Regions from separate parts of the Flavonifractor sp. An91 genome, predicted to be linked through region 1. Evidence: riboswitches for the same ligand, from Rfam matches in the RefSeq annotation. Region 1 holds a riboswitch; each other region holds the start of a gene.

Region 1 (7,799 bases):
CCCAGCACGGTGCCGTCCTCCCCCTCGGCCACCACCAGGGAGATCATATCGTTATACAACTCCTGCTCCAGCAGGGCCTCCGACCAGGGGTGGGAAAAGCACTCCCGCTCGATGGCCGCCACCTGGCTCAGGTGGGACTTGTCCATAGGGACCAGTTTATAATTCACAGTATCCGCTCCTTAAAACGCCAAACTGCAGATCAGTTCAACCAGCAGAAACAGCAGGATTCCAACACCCAGCAGGAGAAACAGCACGCCCGCCAGTCGTGTCACCGTGAGATACCAGTCAGATGGCTCTCCGCCTATGGTATCCAGAAAATGTTCCAGCTTCCAGCAGAGTTCCGGCTTGGCCAGCATAAAAATACCCAGGGCAATGCAGGCCAACGCAGCCAGGCACATCAGCAAACGCTCCATTCCGTCTCTCCTTTCTCCATCCACGCCGGCGGGCCGGGCGGCAACTCATCCGGCCCCAGAGGCACCTTCACATCGGTGCGGTCAGGGCCGTAAATAGCCCTGTGCAGGGCCATCACCGGGGCCAGATCCGCGGGCAGTTCCGGCAGAAAGGTGGTAAACCTCATCCCACAGGTGGCCATATCGTAGGCAGGCACAAAACCGCACCGCTCATAAAACCGAAGCCGCCGCTGCCGTAGCGCATTCTCCGCCAGATCGTCCCCTTCCACTGGCCGCTCCGCCTCAATGAGCAGCAGAGACTTCCCCGCCAGCTGCTCCACCAGCATCCGGACAATCTGACCGCCCAGGCCTCCATTCCGCCGGGCGGCGGTCACCCCCAGATAGTCCAGCAGAATGCAGCTTTTGTCGGCGGGTTCCATCCAAAGGGTGGCGTAGCCCAGCAGGGTGTCACCGTCAAAGAGGCCCCACACCTCATAGCGCCCCTGGTCCATCAGAGCCAGAATGTCCCCAAAGGGCTTGCGCTCATTGGGCGGAAATGCTTCGGTCAGTTCCTGTTCATACCAGGGGATCAGCTCCCTGTCGGTCAGCCTCCTCAACTCCACAGCAGGCTCCTTTCAGCCCTTGGCCTCCGCCCAGCTCTTCCCGGCATGAGCCTCGGCAATGAGAGGCAGGGCCAGCTGCACCACCTGCTCCATCTCGTTCTCCAGCAGAGCCTTGACCCGGTCGGTCTCCCCTTCCGGGCACTCCACGATGAGTTCGTCGTGGACTTGAAGAATCAGTCTTGCCTCCAACCCCTCGACCCGCAGCTTGTCACGCACCCGGATCATGGCCAGCTTGATGATATCGGCGGCGGTACCCTGGATGGGCATATTCAGGGCCACCCGCTCCCCGAAGGAGCGCATATTGAAGTTGGAGGATTTCAGCTCGGGCAGCCAACGGCGGCGGCCCATGAGGGTAGACACATAGCCGTCTGCCTTGGCCTGCTCCACCACCTGGGTCATATAGGCGTGGACGCCGGAGTACTTCTCAAAGTACTTCTCCATATACTCCTTGGCCTCCGCCCGGGTCACCCCGATGTCCTGAGACAGGGAGAAGTCGGAGATACCGTAGACAATACCGAAGTTCACCGCCTTGGCCCGGCGGCGCATCTCGTGGGTCACATCTTCAGGAGCCACCCCAAACACCTGGGAAGCGGTAACGGTGTGGATGTCCTCCCCGGAGCGGAAGGCGGCGATCATGTGCTCGTCCCCGGCAATGTGGGCCAACAGCCGCAGCTCGATCTGGGAGTAGTCGGCGTCCACCAGCATCTTTCCCGCCGGAGCCACAAACATCTTCCGCAGCTCCGCCCCCAGTTCGGTGCGGACGGGGATGTTTTGCAGGTTGGGCTCGGTAGAACTGAGACGTCCGGTGGCGGTGACGGTGTTCTGGAAGGAGGTGTGAATGCGCCCGTCGGCGGCGATCACCTTGGTGAGCCCGTCCACATAGGTGGACTTCAGTTTGGCCAGCTGACGGTAGTCCAGCACCGCCTCCACAATGGGGTGCTTGTCCCGCAGCTTTTCCAGCACCTCGGCGTTGGTGGAGTAGCCGGTCTTGGTCTTTTTCACCGGGGGCAGGCCCAGTTTGTCAAAGAGGATCTTGCCGAACTGCTGAGTGGAATTGATGTTGAACTGCTCCCCCGCCAGTTCGTAGATCAGGGCCTCATCGGCCTGAATCCGCTCATCCAGCATCTGGCCAAAGGCGGTGAGGGCGTTCCGATCCACCAGCACCCCGGCGTGTTCCATCTCCGCCAGCACCGGGCACAGGGGGAGCTCCACCTCATAGTACAGCTTATCCATACCCAGCTCCGTGAGCCGGGGGGCCATAGCCTCCTTCAACGCGCCGATAAGGGCGCAGTGGGACAGGAAGGCCCCCAGTACCGCCACCTGATCCCCCAATGGCGTCCAGGCGTCCTTGGCCAGGTAGGTATCCTTGGCCTTGGCATACTCATGGTTGAACCACCGCATACCCAAAGTCTCCAGCTCGTAGCTGCCGTCGGTGGGAGCCAGCAGATAGGCCGCCAGAGCCGTATCAAAGACAAAGCCGCCTCCCTCGATGCCCTCGTTCAGCAGTCTGGACAGCAGGGTTTTCACATCGTGGGTGTTCTTCTTGATGTCAGGAGCAAAGAGGGCTTTCAAAACGCTGTTATACCCCTCCAGCTGGTCAGCCCGGAGAATGGCGGCGTGGCTATCCTGCTCACTCTCCCAGTGCTCCACCACAACCACGTCCAGAGAGGGCAGGGCCAGCACATCCACGCTGTCTTTCTGCCGCCAGATAGACAACAGCTCCTCTGCCCGGTTCAAATCGGTGACATCTTCACTGGTGCAGGTGCCGGTAAACTGTTCCTCCTGCTGCACCTCCCCCTGAGGCGCGCTGAGGCCCAGCTTGTCGATGAGCTTATTGAACTCCAGCTTGAGGAAAAACTCGTACAGGACGGCGGCATTGGGTTCCTTCCGCAGGTTGGCCTCGGGGGTGAAGTCGATGGGGGCATCGCAGTGGATGAGGGCCAGGTCGTAGGACATTTTAGCCTGGTCTGCCCCTTCGGTCAGTTTCTTAAGCACGGCAGGCTTGGCCTCTACGCTGTCCAGATCCTGATAAATGGCTTCCACGCTGTGGTAGCGCTGGATCAGGTCCATGGCGGTCTTTTCACCGATCCCCTTGACACCGGGGATGTTATCGCTGGTATCCCCCATCAGTGCCTTCAGGTCCACCATGTGGATGGGATCAAAGCCGTAGGCCTCCCGGAAGGCCTCGGGGGTCATCTCCTTGGTGGTGGTCTGGCCCATACGGGTGGACACCAGCTTCACCCGGGTGGTATCGGTGACCAGCTGGAGGGAGTCCTTGTCGCCGGTGACGATGACGGTATTCCACCCGGCGGCGGTATCCTTCACCGAGATGGTACCGATGAGGTCGTCGGCCTCCCAGCCATCCATCTCATAGCGAGGGATGTTCATGGCCTCCAGTACCTGCTTCAGGATAGGCAATTGAGCCGCCAACTCCTCCGGCATCCCCTTCCGCTGGGCCTTATAGCCTTCATAGGCCAGGTGGCGGAAGGTGGGGGCCTTTCGGTCAAAGGTGACACACAGGGCGTCTGGCCGCTCCTCGTCTATCAGCTTGAGCAGGATGTTCACGAAGCCATAGACGGCGTTGGTGGGGGTGCCGTCCTTGGTGGTGAGCAGCTTGATGCCGTAAAAGGCCCGGTTGATGATGGAATTGCCGTCAATGACCATAAGCTTCATGAAAGGACCTCCTGCTGTCCGGCACACCGGACATAAAATCTCAGGTTATAGTATACCAGCTTTCTCCGTCCCATACAAGAGAAACGCCCGCCGGGTCACCTCACAATGGTGACCGCTATGCGTGCCGAGGCCAAATACCCCTCGGCAGAAGCCAGCAGGATATAGATCCTTCTGAGACGGCGGTATCAGGAAGGTCCTTCCCCTCCGGCTTCAGGCATGGCTAACATTCCGCGCCCAATAACGCCGCATATGCCGGCGCACAGACTTGCTCAGCGCAGGAATGCCCAGCAGTTCCAGTCCGGTCTGCCAGGTGCAGCCCACTTGTCTGAACAATACATCCAGCTCCCCGGGCAGCTCCTCCCGGCAGGGAGGCTGACCTGTCCGTCGGACCGCCGCGCAGTACTCCCCCAGTGTTTGTCGGGCATCCTCATCCAGGCATACGCCCCGGGACGCGCACCGCTTCAGGAAGGGCAGGGTGTCCACCCGCTCGGGCCAGTCCGCCGGCCACATCCGCTCTGCCGCCTGCTGGCGGCTCCTGCCCCGGGCCCGCCAACAGGCATGATGGAGGGAACCAAAGCGCTTTTCCAGATACCAGCGGTAGACGCACAGCAGCCGTTCCGGACGGGGCGAACCATTGCGCCCCTCCATGGTCTCCACCAGTGACTCCAATAGTTCTTCGTCGGAAAAGCTGGTATACACCTGTCTGCCAATGGGACATTCCGGGGAAAAATAGAGGGTAAGATCTCCATCCAGCTGCTGAGATAATCCGGGCGTATCGGTCATCTCCTCCTCCAGTTCCGCCAGCCACTGGCGATATTCATTCAATTCCCGCTGGGACAATCTGTTCTTTCCGGTCCGTTCCATAGCTTTACTACCTCCCTGCCGCTGCAAATGGATTCCGGCGGGGACATCTATGGCCCAGGCCATAGCAAAAGAAAAGAGTTTCCCGGACGGGAAACTCTTTTTTCATCAGCTCAAACGCCTGTGCTGTCACGCGCCATTTCCCCGCCGAATATGCGCGTTACCGTCGCGGCTGGCTGGTCTCCTGGCTTGGATTCAACCTTACGCCCGTCTTCCCATCCGTACCCGGACAGTGACCTTATGAGCGCTCGTCATCCTTACAGTAGAGAGGGCTGCTGCGGACTTGCACCGCATTCCCATTGAAAGCTCCGCCCCTGAGGACGGATAGCTACCAACCGCTGATTGGATTCAGTTGTTGTTTCTATTATATCATCTTCGTCCGAAAATACAATGCTTACTTTGGTTACATCCCGCCGTAAGGTCCGTTCCACCCGCCGGGCTGAGGCCGCTGAGGAAAGGCTCCATACACCACCCAGTTATAAAAATTGGCATTGGCCGCCCCCATATAGGGGCCGATCCACAGGCTCAGAATACCCAGGGTGAAGGGAGACAAAATCAGCCATCCCAGGAAGGACAGGTCCTGTACGAACAGTGCCATGATATTGCCCCGCATGGCGCTGCGGCTGTGGCGAATGGCCTCCAGGGCGCCCATCTCCGGGTGGTCCAGCAGAAAGTAGACCGCCAGCCGGTAACGATAGGATATGGCAATCATCCAAACCAGCATGATTAAAGCGCCGACAAGGATCAGGGTGACGCTGTGCATTAGATAGGCCAGGAACACAAAGCCCACATAGACCGCCATACCGATGAGCCCCCACAGGAACACAAACAGGGCCGACAGGAAATTCACAGCCAGTGCCCGTCCTATCGTATAAAAGCCATCCAGCAGATTTCGGTAGCTGGGACCTTCCCGCCGGGTCAATCGCAGGCTATAGGAGGTATATCCGTAATCCATCACCCAGCTATAGAGCGCCAGCAGCAGCTCCATAACCAGAATCACCGCAATACGCTGGGGGGTAAAGATGGCGGTCAGGATCTCTTCCACTTCATAGTTGGTCTCTGTCAGATAAAAATAGGCAGCCTGAAAAGGCTCAGATACAAAATTCAGCACCACACTGCTCAGTACACCGGTCAGCAGCACATACACCAGCGTCACCAGCATGGGGTGGGGATAGGCCCCCCGCATGGCATCCCGTGCCAGCCACTTGGACTCAGGACGGTTATATCCCATGGTACTCCCTCACAATCGTTTCTACCTTGTTGAGGAAATGATACCACATCATGTTTCCGATTGCAACCCGGGCAGCACCACCGTAAAGGTCACGCCCCCCGTCCGGTTGACCGCCCAGCAGCGGCCTCCATGGGCCTCCACCGCCGCCCGGACAATGGCCAGGCCCAAACCGGTACCTCCGTCCGCCCGGCTGCGGCCCTCATCCCCCCGGTAGAAGGGCTCGAACAGGCGGTCCAGATGTTTTTGCGGGATGACGGGGCCGTCGTTGTCCACGGTCAGCGTGATCCGCCGTCCCTTTTGGGCCAGGGCAATGGTCACCGCGCCGCCGGGGGTGCAGTGGCGCAGGGCATTGTCCGCCAGATCATCCACCACTTCTTCCAACCGCAGCCGGTCCCCCAGCATGGATGCCGGGGCCAGTTGAGTACGCAGTTCAATGTTCTTTTCCTCCGCCAGCAGGGACAGCCGTGCAGCACCATTCTCCACCAGAGCAGCCAGATCCAGGGGCTCCCGCTCCACCTTGCCGCCTCTTTCCAGCCGGGCCAGGTCCATCAGGCTCCCCACCAGGGCCGCCATCCGGTCGCTCTCAGCCACCACGGTGTCCAGGTACTGGCCCCGCTTGGCGGGGTCGATGTCCTCCCGCAGGGCCTCGGCATGGGTGCGCAGCACCGCCAGAGGAGTCTTGAGTTCATGGGCCGCCCCCCGGACGAAGGCCCGTTCCCGCCGGATGGCCCGACTCTCCAGCCAGGCGGTGAACAGGGCCAGTGCCACCGCCGCCGCCAGGGTGAGCAGAGCCGCCGGCTCCAGGCCGGCCAGCAGGTAATCCCCCGGCAGGCAATAGTTGGAGGCCACCGGATGCACGCCGTACTCCCTCAGATCGGCGTTTCCATTTCCCTTGTAAATCGTGTAAGTTCCGGTGGAGTATGCGTACATCCACCGGGGATTTTCCGCTTCAACAGCGTCTACCTGCGCCACCATGTCCCGATACTGCTCCAGCCGTCTCGCCGGCCCGCCCCGGCCCGTCAGAGCACAGTAACATTCCAGCCATATGGCCTGAAAGTGCTCCGCCTCCCGGTCGGGAAAGAGTTGGGCGTCGGAATCGGCCAGTACCACCCGCTCCTCCCCAAAGTGCAGAGTGAGGGTCCGGACATAGATCACCTCCCCCTCCTCCCAGCCGGTCAGTTCGATTTTGTCCGGGCCGATACCGGTCCAGAAGCTGTGGTCAGAGTAGCCGTTCAGAATGCGGGCGGCTGCCATCTGCCCCTCCTCGGTCAGGGCCGGGTCAAAGAGGAGATACCGCAGCTCCGTCGTCCCGTCCGGCTGGTACACCGCGCTGCGACCTGCCAGCATCTGGCTCTGTCCCAGCCGCTCCCCCTCCTGGTCGTACACCCGCACAAAGAATTGCCCGCCGTACTTCTTCAGGGTATCGCAGCTGTTCATGGTCAGCATGACGGATAATTCGTCCTTCTCCCAATCTGGAATCTCCCCCTCCTCAGGCGGAGTGGGGATGGAAAAGCTGGTGGTTCCCTGCGTGATGGCATTGGGAAGCTCATACTGCTGACTGATAATGTCCTCCCAACTCCACTGGTGATTGACCCAGAGCATAGCGCCTATGGCCACCCCCCAGAGGAGCAGAGAGACCAGCAGCGATTTGGCAAAGCATCTGAAAAACAGCCGTTTGTCCTTCATATTACTCACCCTCCATCCGATACCCCGCCTTGAATACCGTCTTGATCTGCTTTCCGGCGCTCCCCAGGGCCAAGCGCAGGCTTTTGATCCGCACATCCACCGCCCGCTGGCCTCCCTCGAAGTCGATGCCCCACACCTTGTCCAGCAGCTGGTCCCGGCTGAGCACCTGACCTTTGTTGCGGATGAGGCAGAGCAGCAGATCATATTCCCGGCGGGTCAGGCTTACCGGCTTCCCCGCCACGGTGCAGGTACGCCCCGCCAGATCCAGGGCGATGACCCCGCACCTCAGAGTCTCGCTGTCTCCCGCTCCCCGGCTGCGGCGGATCACCGCCCTTG
Region 2 (7,799 bases), on a different contig from region 1:
ATGGCTGTTCTTGGTGCTGATCTGATCTTTACCACCGGTATGAGCGCCTCCGACGGTGTGGATCCCTTTAAACCCCTGCGAGATATCGGTGTCTGTGTGGCGGACATTCCATCTGCCTCCAGTATCGACACCATGCTGGAGGACACCCGGTTCATTGCCGCTTGCGTGGGCGCACAAGAGACGTGCGAGGAACTGATTGCACAGTTCCAGAAGGAACTGGAGCAGTTGTCTGATATCGGCGCAGGTATCCAGAATAAAAAGCGTGTGGTGGTCGAAATTGCCTGTGCACCCGATATCTACACTGCAGGCAGCGGCACCTTTATGAACGAGATGCTGACAACGATTGGTGCAGAGAATATTTTTGGCGACCAGGAGGGCTACCTTGCTGTGACAGAGGAAGCAGTCATTACCCTAAATCCAGATGTGATTTTGACCATGGTGGACTATGTGGAGGATCCTGTGGCGGAGATTTTGGGTCGGACCGGCTGGGAGCATGTCGCCGCCGTGGCCAACGGGGACGTGTATCTGGTCAATACCAATGCGGTATCCCTGCCCAATCTCCACGTTATTGATGGCATGAAACAGATGGCCAAAATGATTTATCCCGACGCATATACCGGGATCGAAGATCCCTTTGCCGCGGGAGAGGCGGCATGAAGCGGACGGTCAAAATCCTATTTGCTGTCGCCATAACGCTGCTCGTTTTGGTGGGTAGCATCGCCGTCGGTTCTGTGAATCTCACCCCTGGGCAGGTGGCGGAGATTTTAATGGCCAAGTTGTCCGGCAAGTCTGGTACCATTGACCCCAACCTCAGCGCAATCGTATGGGGAATGCGCTTTCCGAGGGCGGTGCTGGCCTTTCTGACCGGCGCGGCTCTGTCCGCCAGCGGTACCGTCATGCAGTCCATTTTGAAAAATCCGCTGGCGTCCTCCTATACCCTGGGCGTTTCCTCCGGCGCCAGCCTCTGCGCAGCTCTGGTGATGGTCACAGGCGTTACGTTCCCGCTTCTGGGGAGCCTGTTCACCCTGCCGGCAGCGGGCTTTTCCGGGGGGCTGGCCACGGTGTTTCTGGCCCTGGCCTTTGCCGCCCGGCTGGACGGCAAGATGGAGAATCAGACGGTCATCCTGGTGGGTATGGTGTTCTCTCTCTTTGTCAACGCCATTCTGACGCTGATCACCGCTCTGTCCCGGGAGCACCTGCAGCAGATGGTCTTCTGGCAGATGGGCGGCTTCACTGGCCGGAACTGGTCCCATGTGGCAGTGATGTTCCCGGTTCTGGTCATCTCCATGCTGGTATTGCAGCGCTTTACTCCGGAGATGGATATCATGAGCTTTGGAGAGGAGCAGGCCATGTCCATCGGCGTGGATCTCAAGCGGATCAAACTCCTTTTGATCGGCATTGCCGCCCTGCTGACCGGCACGGCGGTGTCGCTGGTGGGTGTTATTGGTTTTGTGGATCTGATCGCGCCCCATGTTGTGCGGCGGATCTTCGGTTCCTCCCACCGTCTAGTGCTGCCCTTGTCCGCTTTGTTCGGCGGCACATTTCTGATGTTGGCGGAGTTGATTTCCCGCACGGTGATGGCGCCCACGATTATTCCTGTAGGGGCCGTGACGGCACTGGTAGGCGCTCCCTTCTTCGCACTGGTGTTCTTCCGCGGCAGAAAGCTGAAATGAGGTGGAGTTTCCATGCTGCATCTGAAAAATATTTGTGCCGGATATGGAAACGGAGACATTCTGCACGATATTACCTTTGATTTGCCTCTGGGACAAAATCTGTGCATTCTGGGGCCAAACGGCTGCGGGAAAAGCACATTGCTGCGTACCATCTCCGGGCTTCTGGACAGTCGCGGGGAACTGACCCTGGATGGGAAGCCGGTGGCCGCCATGCGCCGGCCGGAGATTGCGTCTCACATGGCCATGATGAGCCAAATGAGCACCGTCTATTTTTCCTTTTCTGTCTATGAAACAGTGATGATGGGCCGGTATCAGAAGCTGCGCCGGGGGCTTTTTGCATCCCCTTCCAGAGAGGACAAGCAGTGTGTGGAGCAGTACTTGCGGGCCACCGGGTTGGAGTCACTGAAGGAGTGTCAGATCTCCGAACTGTCGGGCGGTCAGCTCCAGCGGGTATTTTTGGCCCGGACGCTGGCCCAGGAACCGGAGATCATTTTACTGGATGAACCCACCAACCACCTGGATCTGAAGCATCAGACAGAACTGGTAAGCTATCTTAAAAACTGGTCTCAGGAAAAAGGACGGACGGTCATCGGAGTACTCCATGACATCAATCTTTCTCTGATGCTTTCTGATCAGCTTCTGTTTTTGAAAAATGGTTCTGTGGCAGGGATGGGGCCTGCCAATATGGTTCTGACAAGAGCGTTTCTCCATGAGGTTTATGATATGGATGTAGCCTCATATATGATGGCCTCCCTCAAGCGTTGGGAGCAGGTATCTTAACGGTATTCGGACATACAGAAAAGCACATGGCCTGTCCCTGCGTCGGGTACAGGCCATGTGCTTTTTCTATTTTTCCCAGGGCGTGTACAAACAATAGGCCGGACAGAGCTCACCCATATAGATCCATACATTTTCACCCATTTCGATGGGCTCCCGGAAAACCAGGTTGGGAACCATCAGCTTCAAGGTGGTGCGTTTGAGCCCCTTGATGTTTTCCCCCTCCTGAGTGGGAGCCTTGCTGAAATCCTCGATCCGCTGGGCCAGATCGCTGATTCCCAGCTCCCGGGAGAGTCGGGGGATCACCTCATCCTTTACGGCGTATACCACATGATCCGGATTTTCAAACCAGGTTCGACTTATCATAACGCTTGCCTCCTGTCAGTTGGTTTTTTGCGCCAGTTTTTTGATCTCGCCATACTTGCCGATGATATAGTCATAACCCTCCCTGCGATGGGGAATCAAGCAGCCGCTGCAATCCTTAATCCCCCCGGCAATATAGGTGAAGTTTCCGCCGCATTTGTCTCCCAGTGCATGCAGCGGGCAGTAGCAGAACAGGCAGTTAAAGTTTTCCGGGTCATTGGTGGGGTGGAAGGGGAAGTATTCGCATTTGCTGTTGGAAAAGAACTGAAAGTGCTTTTCGGACGTCGATGATTCCATACCGCTTCTCCTTTCATTTTACTGATTGACACATCACTCATGTGATACCCTGACCGGCGGTGAAACAGAAAAAGGAGGTGCCCGGACGGCACCTCCTTCTGACAAAAACACGCTGGCCCTAACAAGAAGGCCAGCGAGCAAAGCAACGTATACAACGGAGGACACGCCCGCTGTTTCCCCCTGCATCCTGCCATGGTGCAAGTCTCCTGACTTACGTTATGAGAGCTTGGCTCTCTGCGTCCATTTCCTACCTTCTCACAGGGTCGTTCCCTGCAATGGCGGACTTTCGTCCAGACGGCATACGCCGCTTCGGAATGGCCTCACGTACACAGTGCCGGTCGCGCGGGACTTGGATATCCCATTCGTTTTAGCTGCTGCCTGATCCTTGTCGGCAGGATCGTTACAGCAAACAGCCACACCATGCAATAGATACAGTGATATGAAATTTTCAAACCGGCGGCAAACGCCGGGCCTGGAACCAAGAATGAATCTAAATATAGCATAGCACGCCTTATGCAGGTTGTCAAACGCTCTTTAGTTTGTTTAGAAACAGAGTTCCAAGGGCTCCTCTCTGAAGAAATTTAAAAAATAGCAAAAACAGAATAGCATTTTGGTACGGCTTGTGCTATAATGCAAAAGCAACAAGGAAAATTAAATATGAAATCCGGCTTTTGTGGCAAATGCGCGACCCGGCTTTTATGAGCTGGACACGCATCCTTGTTTCTGAACAAGGGAATCAGGTGAGAATCCTGGACATGTTTCGTCCGCGACCCGTCCGTGAAAACGGCGGCAAAGGGGCGATTCTATAGCTGTGATTGTGGAGCAAATCCGTTTTCTGCGAAAGCAGGTCACTGGCGGCTGTAATGGCTTAGCTGGGAAGGCGGCGGATTTGCGTTGGCGGGCATAGCTCCGCCTGGACACATCAGTCAGAAGACCTACTAAGAGCTTACCCCCGGATCTCCGGGGCTGCTCTGACAAAAACGCCTTATGCGGCAGCACGTTTGTGTTGTCGCTTTCACGCAGTGACGACACAGGAGCGGACAGAATTGTCCGCTCCTTTTTTGTCAGGTACGGCCCCGTTCCAAAAGCCCTGTTTTTTAAAAACAGTTTTTATAAAATGGTTTAAAGGAGTGGAGCTTTGTGAAAAAAAGGATTCTTTCGTTTTTCCTGGTGCTGTGCCTGACCCTCGGCCTTCTGCCGTCGGCGGCACTGGCCTCCGGCACGGTGCAGCCGGTGTCTAGCCCCGAGGATTTTGCCGCCATGGATCCAAGTGGGAATTATATTCTGACAAGTGACATTACGGTGTCCGCTCCCTATGGGCAGGCTTTCAGCGGCAGCTTTGATGGCGGAGGGCACAAGGTAACCCTCGCCATCTCCGGCGACAGCAAGCTGGGGCTCTTTTCCGAGTTGTCCTCCGGCGCGACCATCCACAATATCATCACTGACGGTTCGGTCAGTGGTACCGATCAGGTGGGCGGTATCGCGGGCCTCAGCGCCGGTACGATTGAAAACTGCCTGAATACAGCGTCCGTCACCGCCAGCAGCGAGTATGCGGCCGGCATCGCGGGACAGTGTATCGGCGGCAGCATCACCAGCTGCGGCAACACCGGCAGCGTGGCGCTCAGCGGGGGGGAGCGCTACGCCGGCGGTATTGCCGGTCAAATCAAGGCCACAGCCATTACCAACTGCTATAACCAGGGTGAGATTTCCAGCCAACGGAACCGTTCCGGTGCAAACCTGGGCGGTATCGTCGGCTACGCAGGAGATGATTACGGTCGCGGCAGCAGCCTGAACAACTGTTATAGCACTGGTGCCATTACCGTGCAGGAAAAGGCCACCAATTTTGGCGCCATTGCCGGATGGATGTACAATTCCACAGCGGAAAACTGCCATTATCTGGATTCCAGCTGCACCACTGGTATCAACGGCAACAACCAGACGGCTGCTGCTAAAACATCGGAGGAGATGAAGGGTGCGGACTTTGCCACCGTGTTGGGCGAGGGCTTCCGAGTAAAGGCCGGGGAGTATCCGGTTCTGTCCTGGCAGATCTCGACCGCTTCCGCTGTGTTTACCATCGCGCCGTCCGCGGCAGAACTGACCATCCGCAGTGGCGACACCGTCGTGTATTCCTCCAGCCAGGGGGAGACGCGAACCGCCTCCCTGGCCGCCGGCAGCTACACCTACACGGTCAGCTGTGAGGGCTATACATCCCAGAACGGAGCGCTTACCATTTCCGAAGAGCAGGCCAACAGCAGTGCGGAAATCCAGGTAGGTTCCATCACCCTTCAACAGGACGAGAGCCAGTGGGGTACCCTGCGCTTCCAGATTGACGGTGCGGAGGATTACACCATCACCGTGACGCTGGACGGCCAGGAAATGACCGCCGGACAAAACGGAATCTATACCCTGCTTCTGAACAAGACCTATGACTACGTGGTGACGCCGGCATCGGAGCAGGTGGAAGGCGCGCAGGGAAGCATTTCTCTTTCCGAGAGCAAAATTGAGACGGTTTCCCTGAAAACGGTCACCGGCATTGCGGTCAAAACCCAGCCCGCCAAGACGGCCTATTATGTTGGTGACGCACTGGACACTGCCGGCCTTGTAGTGACAGTCAGCTACTCCGACGGCTCCACCGGGGAAGTCTCCGAGGGCTTCACTGTCAGCGGCTTTGATTCCTCGGCAGCCGGGGTAAAGACCGTTATGGTTACCTATTACGGAAGCAGAGCAGAATTCCAGGTTTCCGTAGCAGAAAAACCCTTCCCCAGTACCGTGTTCAACGCTCTGGCCGGGAAAGCCCAGGTGGTATACACCCATAACGACAAGTATCAAGGAGAGCCCGGTCAGGAGTTTGTGGAAGAGGACGGCGTTCTCCGCTCCAACAGCAAGGGGCAGGGCAATTCGCAGGTCACCGTGACCATTACGATTGACGAATCCGTTGCCCAGGGCAGCCTTTCCTTCTGGTACAAGGTGTCGTCCGAGGGTTCCTGGACTATATATGACGGTCTCGTCATCAATAAAGGCTCCAAAGTCGGCGGAGAAATAGACTGGACGAAGCACACCCTGGATGTAAAAGGCGGCGACATGGTCACGCTGACCTATGTCAAGGACTCCAGTGGTGACAAGGGAGACGACTGCGTCTATCTGAGAGACTTTACGCTGGAAACCCAGCATACCGCGACATTTACCCTTAGTCCGGAAAATGCCCAGATGATCCTGAAAGCACAGAACGGCGAAGAAACTATCGAACCTGTCTCCAACAGCAATGGAACAGTGATCTATGCGCTGGCCGACGGCACATATGACTACACGGTATCCTGCTTTGGCTATGCGGAGCGGATGGGGCAGATCACCGTGGACGGCGCTGACGTGAAGCAGGCGGTGACGCTGGATGCCAGCACCCGGCAAGCCGTCACGTTCCAGATTACCCGTCCGGAGGACATTTCCGCGCCGTATACGATCAGCGTCCTCTTCCAGGGGGAACCGGTCGCCCACAGCGGAGACGAGGCCAATGTGTATCAGCTGCCGGCCGGCGAATACACCTACACGATCAGCTGCGAGGGCTGTGAGCCGGCCAGCGGTTCCTTTACGGTGGGAGAGGAACCGGTCACCGTCCCGGTGACCCTGGAACGCCAGTGGACACTTTCCGACTACTTTAAGGCAATTTCCCCTGCCATAACCGCCGAGAACGGCACACGCTACGGCTTTGTCCGGGACAGGGAGCAGGACGGCGGGCTAATATCCGATAACGCCGGAACGAGCAGTTCGTCCGCTGCCATGACCCTCACCTTCTCCCAGGCTGCCCGGCTGGATTTTGCTTATCGGGTGTCTTCGGAAGCGAATTATGACAAATTCACGCTGAAGCATGGGACGGACACGTTGATCACTGCCAGCGGCAATGGGGAATGGACGCAGTTTGCTGTTTCCGTAGCCGCCGGCGACTCCCTGACCTTTCAATATGAAAAGGACAGCGGTGGAAATCAAGGCAGTGATGCGGTTTACCTCAAAAATTTCCGTGTGACCGCTCTGTACCCGCTGACCTATACCGGCCTGCCGGAGGGCGGCGCCTTTACGGTGCGCAATTCCAAGGGAGAGACCGTTGCGCCCCAGAGTGACGGCACCTATCTTCTGCCGGAGGGCGCGTATAAATATACCGCCTCGGCTTTCGGATACGAGACGACCCAGGGCAGCTTTTCGATTCCCGACCAGAGCAGCGTGACCGTCTCTCTGAACAAACTTCCGACTTGCAAGGTGACCTTCCGGATGCCGGAGGGCGCTTCCCTTACGGTAACGCACCCCACCGCCGGCAGCATGGATGCCTTCCGTCAGGGAAATGTGTTTACCCTGCCTGCCGGAGAGACTTACTCTTATGAAGTCACCAAGACGAACTGCCTGCCCAGCCGCGGCAGCTTTACGCTGACGGAGGAACGCACCATCGAAGTGAGCGCCCTGACGGATGCCGGTGAGGGCTGGGACGGCACAGCTGTGACCGAGCCCACGCAGGCAGAAGGCGTCTACCAGATCGGCAGTGCGGCGGAGTTGGCCTGGTTTGCCCAGCAGACAGAGAGCGAAACCGGCCTTAAGGGTCAACTGACTGCCAATATCAATCTCAACGGAAAGCCCTGGACCGGCATCAAGCAATTTGCCGGAACTCTGGACGGCGGCGGGCATGTAATCTCCGGCGTCACCGCG
Region 3 (7,799 bases), on a different contig from region 1:
AGTATAATGCGACAAAAATGACCATGGACGGCCCTGTATATCTACAAGACCTCAGCGCTCCCTTTCTCTACATCACCCCGGAACGCCTGCAATCTAAACCGTTTCAAAAAGCCATCAAGGACAATCCACCCGGCCTGGTGGTGGTGGATGAGGCCCACTGTGTGCTGGACTGGGGCCACACCTTCCGCCCCAGCTATCTGGAGATCGGGAAGTGGCTGTCCACCCTGAAAAAGCGCCCGGTGGTTGCTGCCTTTACGGCTACAGCGCCGGAAACCTACCGTTCAGAGATCTGTGCGTTTCTGGGTATAGATGAGCCTGAGGTTTACGTCAACTCCCTGGAACGCTCCAATCTAATTCTGATCCGGGAGGACTGCTCCGCTATGACCATCCAGCGCCGCTTGTCACGACTCAAGTATCATCTCAAGAAGTACGGAAAAGAGGGCCGCCTAGTTATCTATTGTGCCACCCGAAAGTATGTGGATCTGGTTTCCAATTATCTCTCAAATCAGTTTCCCGGTGAGGTGGTCAAGTGCCATGCCTATATGGACCCGGATAAGCGGCAGCGAAATGAGTTGAAGTTTATCCACGGCAAGAAACGGATCATGGTAGCTTCCACTGCTTTCGGTATGGGTGTGGATGTGCCCGATATCCGCCTGGTAGTCCACTTCAATTTGCCCCTCAGCGTGACCGACTACTATCAGCAGATTGGGCGAGCGGGCCGGGATGGTAAGAAGTCCCGCTGTGTATTGCTCTATGCCGGTGAGGATCGGGATCTGAACGAAACTATCCTCTATAAAGAGGACTATGATGAATCTCTGCAAAAGCTGTTGCTGGACCGGCTGGACGAGATGATTGGGATCGTCACCGGTAAGGCCTGCATCATGCAGCAGGTGCTGGCTGCACTGGGTGAGAAGAAGCCCAACACCTGCCGTCACTGTACCAACTGCCAGCGGAACAGGAGGGGCTGACATGAAGCTGAAACAAGTCCGTCTGGGTATTCATACCATCGAACTGTATGCCCGAAAGCTCAAGTACCACCAGATCCAAAAGACCATCGATCACCTGGTGGACCAGGGATCCATCCAACAAATCTATTCCGATTCCTACTCCATTGACCGGCATTTGAAGAGCACCTATCTGGTGGCTCGGGGCGTCCGTATGCGCCTGCACCAAAGCCATAATAAATCCAACGGTATTTCCTTTGCGGTCAATCCATCCACCCTGCTGGCAGGATCCTATCAGCCGCTGGCGCTGTACCAGCCCACCAAGGAAAATGTGGTTGAGATGCAGTCACACCTTGCCGATATGTTCGAGGAAATTCATCTGAGCGATCATGAAATGCCTATCCTGGCCCCTGATGAGCTCAGTCTCAGCCGTATGGACCTGACCGTAGATTTATGGTTCAGCAAGGATACGGATCTCTCTTCGTTAATCCGCATATTTCGCAAATCCATGCTGCCGCGGCACTATAAGCGCCGTGAATTAGAGGGAAAACAGGACTATTTCTTTGAACTTGCTACCAAAGAGATCTCCTTTAAGGTTTACGACAAAGTCTATGAACTTACACAGAATGACCGCTGTCCCAAGAAGTACAGGAAGGAGAGAATCCTCCGGCTGGAAGTCAGCATGAGACGGGAGGCCTTTCTGGAGAAGTTGGGCTTAAAGCGGAAGGATGATCTGCTTGCCATGCTTAAGATGGGATATGACAACGTCTGCACCGTCATCAGCGAATTTCTGGACAAGCTGTTTCCTGCTTGCGGTATGCACTTGCCCTATCCGGAGGCAGAACGAAAGATCCAACAAAGTAAGCTGGATTCGGCGATCAAAGAACAGATGCTGTTTCTGCTGAAAAAGACGAGCCGCGGCGCCGGACTGGACACCGCAGCTCAGAAGTGGAAAGAAACCTATAGTGTTGTTGATATCCGAAAGTTTCATGCTCTGATGAAACAGTTTGATAAGCTCCAGGTCAATCCTGTGACCCTGACCAGCAGAGAACAGCAGGGAATCCCCTGCCTGCGGGCTGTCATAGAACAGGAGTTGGCACATGATCGTTTCCAGATAAAATCCCCGCAGATTTTATCTGGAAACGATCAGAAAAGGTCCGGAAATCGTTTGAAATAAGATGAGATCACCAACATTCATATAAGAAACGGTGATTTACGTTCAGACACCTGACACAGACTAGGCCGTTTTCAAATCACTTTAACAGGAGGTATCTCACATGAAGTATATTCCCTATCGTGACATGAAGGAGTTCTACACCATCCCGGAGTTGTGCCGTCTCTTCGAGATGGACAAGGCGGAGCTGAGACAATACGCCGACAAGTATGCCATCGGCCCGGTGGAGGACCCGTTCGGCAACTGGGGATTCCTCAAGGCTGACGTGCGGAAACTGCATAATGCCATCTACAAAGAGCAGCGGGGCTACCAGCCTAAAAGCAATAGCAGCTTCCAACAGGATCCCTGGGCATGAGCGAGATCCTAACTGTAAAGGAGGCGGCAGCATTGCTCAAAACCAGCCGCCAGCAGATCCGCAGGATGATCCAGAATGGAGAACTCCCGGCCGTCAAGGTCGGCCGGGAGTGGAGGATCAGCAGAAATGCCCTGCTGGATTATCTGGGGTTCCCGTACTGACGGGAACCCCCATTTTATTTAACCATCGTTTCTAAGAAACCAATCAGCGCCAGTTTTTGTTCCTCTGTGAGTTTGGTGATCTGGCGCAGCAGCCGGTCCTGCTCTCTATTCTGGTCGGACCGAATATCAAAGAAGTCCCGCAGAGAGATGTGCAGGGTGTCACAGATCAACTGAAGGTTTTCCACCGAGATCCCCTTCTCCCCCAATTCCACCGAGCGCAGGAAACTCTGGGATAACCCGCACAGATTGGCTAGGCGGTTGGTGGTCCAGCCGGCGGTTTCTCGCAATTCAGCAATGCGTCGTCCTATCTCCATATCGATGCTCCCATCTGTTTTACTATAACTTTAGCAAAATCTTTTGGGATTATTTACATCTATAGTTATATATGATATTCTTTTAAATATATACTGCATCTCATTTGAGATATCTATAGGAGGGAAGTTATGGAGCGCTTTTGCACAACGTGCGGGGCACCGCTGGGTCCCACTGATCAATTCTGTACATCCTGCGGCGCACCTGTGAATCCAGAGCCGGCCGGCAAAACCCGCTCGCAGGAGAAGGGATTTTTTTACCGGTTGTGGCATAACTACTATTTTGAAGTTGCAGCAGTAAAGATCAACCAGTTTACCAACTATGTCTATGCCGTTCTGGGCGGAATCCTGATCATTCTGGGGTTCTTTTGGGGCCATGGCTGGACTGTTATGGGGACAATTCTGGGCCTGATTGGCATGATCAATCTAGGCTATAACCGCAAACTCCGCCAGAGGCGGAAATATATGCCCTGTCCCACCTGCAATCATCGTATGGAACGCGGGCAGGCTTTCTGCCCCATCTGCGGCACGCATATCGAGAATCCGGGACAGCCCTATACCGTTCAGGATGCCGGCAACGAAGAGGCTGGCTGCAATGCCGGTACCATGAACCGGAAAAAGATCGGTATGCTGGCAGAGATCGCGCTTTTGATCGGGTTTGTGATCTTTCTGGCCAACGGTGGGGCAGGCATTCTTCGTTATGGATGGGATGCGGCGGTTGGCGGTCCGATCTATCAGATTCAAAATGTCACGCTGGACGAATATGGTCCTCAGACCATGAAAGAATTGATGGACGACAACTTGCGCAGCCCCACCTGGACCTCAGAATCCATTGATGAGGACGCCTCCAACGTCTATGTGGAAGGCTATATGCCCATTATGGGAGAGGATGTTCGGTTTCGCTTCTATTATGAGGACCAGAATGATGGAACCTTTGAATATTCCTTAAATCGAATCGACCTGCTGGATAGTCAGCAGACATCAAGTGACGTGTTTGATGTTATGTTATTCCTGGAGCTCATGTATGAAAATGCCGGTTGAGAAAAGAGTTTGCAATAAACTGTTATCCTGCGCCAAGTAAATCTGTGACAGGCAGTCAGGCAGAACTGGTGACCTGTCTGGAGCACTGGTCCCGGGAGAAAGGACGAACAGTCATCGGCGTACTCCACGACATCAGCCTCTCCCTGCCAGTGTGGTACGGATGTAGCCGGGTATATGCTTGACGCTCTCAAACGTTGGGAACAAGTCTCTTGACGTTTTAGAGTCTTAGTGATACGATACGATCAGAATTGAATCGGAATCTTTGTGGTTTCTGTTGCCTCCTGCTTAAGCTGCACGGTGCGGAAACTGGACAAGGGAACCGGGTGTGAATCCCGGACGGTAACCGCCGCTGTAAGCGCTGAGTCTGTATCCGTTGGCGAAAGCCAGTCATTGGGGAAACCTGAGAAGGCAGGATATGGACGCAGGAGAACTCCTCCGCAGGCGTAAGTCAGAAGACCTACAAGGAAAAGAGATCTGCTGCCCATATGGGTAGCAGGTGTCGTTTGGCTACACAGAAAAACGGCTGTGGCAATCATAAGGTTGCCGCAGCCGTTTTGTAATTTTCAGGAATATTACACCCTACAGTACGCTCCAAGAATGGTCATTGACAGCACTGCAGAAATCGGTTACAATGCAGACTGTGAGCAGGTCATATGCTTGACATATGCCAACTGACAAGCCGGTGAGAATCCGGCGCAGTCTTACCTCTACTGTATTTGGCCCCGGCCATAAGCCAGGATTGTCAGCCTGCTCCATGGTAATTGATCAAGGTGGTATCCATTGCCGATTTTTGCAGCCATATCCATGTCTGGAGATGGCTTGGGTTTCGTGCATTTATCATGTTCGAAGCCTCTGTTTGCAGGGATCGGCAATGGATATCTGCGCTTTACCGGCAGACACCATTGTCTGCCGGTTTTTTGTTTTTCAGGCTGCCGGAAGATCCTGGAGTTTGAAGGGGGGGTGAAGACCATCAGCAAACGAAGACAGGCTCGCCCGGCCAGACTTACGCCACGAGAGGCAGCGCAGTATGAGACGCCGGTGATCCGCCAGCGGGTGGCGGAGATGGCTGCCTTTTTCGGCATCGAGAACTGGTTCTATAAAAATGTAACGGAGCTGTCCGGCGGACAGAAGCAGCTGCTCAATCTGGCCTCCGTTATGGCTATGCAGCCCTCGGTTCTGATTCTGGACGAACCAACCTCCCAGCTGGACCCCATTGCGGCATCGGACTTTCTGGCCACCCTTGGACGCATCAACCGGGAGCTGGGTACGACCATCCTTCTGACGGAGCATCGTTTGGAAGATGCGTTTCCGCTGGCCACCCGGGTGGCCGTCATGGAGGAGGGGAAGCTGCTGTGCAGCGGTACGCCTGCCGAAGTGGGCACAGCCCTGCGGGCCAGCGGGCACACCATGTTCCTGGCCATGCCTACTGCGATGCGGGTGTGGGCAGCGGTGGAACAGGAAGGGATATGCCCGGTTACAGTCCGGGAGGGACGGGACTGGCTGACGGCCTACAGCGTGGAGCATCCGCCCTGTCCGCTGCCGCCAGAGCCATCTCGGGTCTACCCGGACGGCGCTGTACTAGAGGCGTCGGAGTTGTGGTTCAAGTATGAGAAAGACAGCCCCGACGTTGTGCGGGAACTGAACCTCACCCTAAAAAGGGGCGAGTTCTATGCGCTTATGGGTGGAAACGGCGCCGGGAAATCCACATCGCTGAAGCTGCTGGCTGGACTTTTGAAACCCTACCGGGGAACGGTAACCCATCAGGGGACGATTGGCGTTTTGCCTCAGAATCCCCAGACCCTCTTCGTGAAAAAACAGTTCAGGAAGATCTGGCGGAGATCCTGAACGGCAGCAAAGAGGAAAAGGCAAAGCGCATTGCCCGTGTGGTGGCCCTGTGCCGGCTGGAGGGGCTGCTGGAGCATCATCCCTATGACCTGTCCGGCGGAGAGCAGCAGCGGGCGGCATTGGCCAAAGTCCTGTTGCTGGATCCTGATATTCTTCTGATGGACGAACCAACCAAGGGGTTGGACGCAGAGTTCAAACAGGTTTTTGCGGAAATTTTGCAGGTGCTTTTGCGGCGGGGCGTTACAATCCTGATGGTCAGCCATGATATTGGATTCTGCGCCCGCTATGCTCACCGCTGTGCACTGTTTTTTGATGGAGGTACCGTGTCGGAAGGGACGCCCCGTGCCTTTTTTTCGGGGAACAGCTTTTATACGACCTCTGCCAACCGTATGGCACGGGATCAGGAGCCTGAGGCCATTACACCGGAGGATGTGATCGTTCTGTGCGGCGGGAAACTGCCGCCTGTACCGGAGTTGTCGGATGACATCTCGCCCCTGCCGGAGCCAACAGAAGTAAGCGCGGCAGGAAAGCCCAAAAAACTGCCGTGGTGGCGGAAACTTCTGGCGGCAATGTCTGGTGCTGTATCGCTGCTTTTATTTCTTTCCTTTCTTGGTGTAGGGAATTTGACTGCGCTGGTCAATGCAGAGGGATTGACGGCTCTGGCTGGTGACCAGTTGGCGCTGTACTCCATATTTTGTGTCTCCCTATTGGTGTTTGCCGCAGCTATCACCCGCCGCAGTCACCGGCCGGACTATTTACGGCAGACACCAAAGGAACAGCGCAAGCTGACAAAACGCACACTGGTGGCAACGATCCTGATTGTGCTGCTTATCCCTGTAACGCTTTTTGTGGGCATTACTTATCTGGGCGGTAAGAAGTATTACTTCATTTCTCTGCTAATTTTATTGGAGACGATGCTGCCCTTTTTCCTGATCTTTGAAGGCCGGAAACCGCAGGCCCGGGAGCTGGTCATCATCGCGGTGCTGTCTGCCATTGCTGTGGCAGGACGGGCGTTCTTTTTCATGCTGCCCCAATTCAAACCGGTGATGGCGGTGACCATCATTGCAGGCGTGGCCTTTGGAGGAGAAACCGGTTTCCTGGTGGGCGCCATGACCATGTTGGCCTCCAATATGATGTTCGGGCAGGGACCGCTGACCCCGTGGCAAATGTTCGCAATGGGCATCATCGGCTTTCTGGCGGGCATTCTGTTCCGCAAGGGACTGCTGATGCGTACGCGGGGATCTCTGTGTGTCTTTGGCGCCCTCTGCGCCATCCTGATTTACGGCGGCATTATGAACGCGGCCTCCGCTCTGACAGCCAACCGGGAACTGACGGGCGGCATTCTGCTGAGCTACTATGTTACCGGTATGCCCTTTGATTGTATCCATGCTGTGGCCACTTGGCTGTTTCTCTGGTTTGCGGCAGAACCGATGCTGGAGAAGCTGGACCGCATTAAGGTCAAATATGGCCTGGTGGAGTAAATACATATTCCGGAATCGGCAGCCACACAGCTATATACTATAACCATGAAGCCCAGGGAGCATATGCTTCCTGGGCTATCCTTTTATCTGGAGGTATGGTTATGAACGTATTGCTGGTCCCACCCCTGGAGCCGCCCCGGGCGGCAGAACTGGACAACACCCTGGAAGCCATGCAGCAGGCGGTAGGAGGCCCCATTCAGGCCGTGTATCCCTTCGAGGAACCGGTGGCTCTCATCTGCCACGAGGAGGGCAAACTGGTGGGACTGCCCCTCAACCGCTGCCTGCGGCTGGAAAACGGGGAGATTTACGACATTATCGCAGGTACCTTCTTCCTGTGCGCCGCCCCGCCGGACAGCGAGGACTTTGAGAGCCTGTCGCCGGAGCAGCTGGAGCGGTACCGCCGCCGCTTCGCCCGGCCGGAGATTTACCTATGATGGAGCGGCTTATGGAGGACGGCTTCCGCTACGGGGAGCCGGTGTACACCCAA

Evidence for each region. A riboswitch is a leader RNA that binds a small molecule or an ion and turns the genes downstream of it on or off. The one in region 1 is predicted to bind cobalamin.
Region 2: linked by a shared signal. The riboswitch ahead of B5G42_RS14315 (S-layer homology domain-containing protein) and the one ahead of B5G42_RS02585 (hypothetical protein) in region 1 are both predicted to bind cobalamin.
Region 3: linked by a shared signal. The riboswitch ahead of B5G42_RS18860 (ATP-binding cassette domain-containing protein) and the one ahead of B5G42_RS02585 (hypothetical protein) in region 1 are both predicted to bind cobalamin.

The regions. Positions count from the first base shown of each region.
Region 1 covers NZ_NFHA01000002.1:178,099-185,897, forward strand. Annotated here, with positions in the region: gene rimI (ribosomal protein S18-alanine N-acetyltransferase) at 1-167, opposite strand, end outside; gene B5G42_RS02570 (DUF6199 family natural product biosynthesis protein) at 180-413, opposite strand; gene B5G42_RS02575 (GNAT family N-acetyltransferase) at 398-1,012, opposite strand; gene polA (DNA polymerase I) at 1,025-3,685, opposite strand; gene B5G42_RS02585 (hypothetical protein) at 3,896-4,549, opposite strand; cobalamin riboswitch at 4,703-4,897, opposite strand; gene B5G42_RS02590 (DUF975 family protein) at 4,950-5,777, opposite strand; gene B5G42_RS02595 (sensor histidine kinase) at 5,826-7,463, opposite strand; gene B5G42_RS02600 (response regulator transcription factor) at 7,465-7,799, opposite strand, start outside.
Region 2 covers NZ_NFHA01000031.1:463-8,261, forward strand. Annotated here, with positions in the region: gene B5G42_RS14290 (ABC transporter substrate-binding protein) at 1-657, shown strand, start outside; gene B5G42_RS14295 (FecCD family ABC transporter permease) at 654-1,673, shown strand; gene B5G42_RS14300 (ABC transporter ATP-binding protein) at 1,686-2,453, shown strand; gene B5G42_RS14305 (hypothetical protein) at 2,520-2,816, opposite strand; gene B5G42_RS14310 (cysteine-rich small domain-containing protein) at 2,832-3,110, opposite strand; cobalamin riboswitch at 3,289-3,546, opposite strand; cobalamin riboswitch at 3,794-4,068, shown strand; gene B5G42_RS14315 (S-layer homology domain-containing protein) at 4,251-7,799, shown strand, end outside.
Region 3 covers NZ_NFHA01000011.1:82,926-90,724, forward strand. Annotated here, with positions in the region: gene B5G42_RS08450 (RecQ family ATP-dependent DNA helicase) at 1-968, shown strand, start outside; gene B5G42_RS08455 (hypothetical protein) at 970-2,121, shown strand; gene B5G42_RS08460 (MerR family transcriptional regulator) at 2,222-2,473, shown strand; gene B5G42_RS08465 (helix-turn-helix domain-containing protein) at 2,470-2,634, shown strand; gene B5G42_RS08470 (helix-turn-helix domain-containing protein) at 2,649-2,948, opposite strand; gene B5G42_RS08475 (zinc-ribbon domain-containing protein) at 3,078-3,986, shown strand; gene B5G42_RS18130 (hypothetical protein) at 4,031-4,168, shown strand; cobalamin riboswitch at 4,234-4,466, shown strand; cobalamin riboswitch at 4,616-4,752, shown strand; gene B5G42_RS18860 (ATP-binding cassette domain-containing protein) at 4,947-5,831, shown strand; gene B5G42_RS18865 (ECF transporter S component) at 5,828-7,312, shown strand; gene B5G42_RS08490 (DUF3846 domain-containing protein) at 7,414-7,746, shown strand; gene B5G42_RS08495 (hypothetical protein) at 7,743-7,799, shown strand, end outside.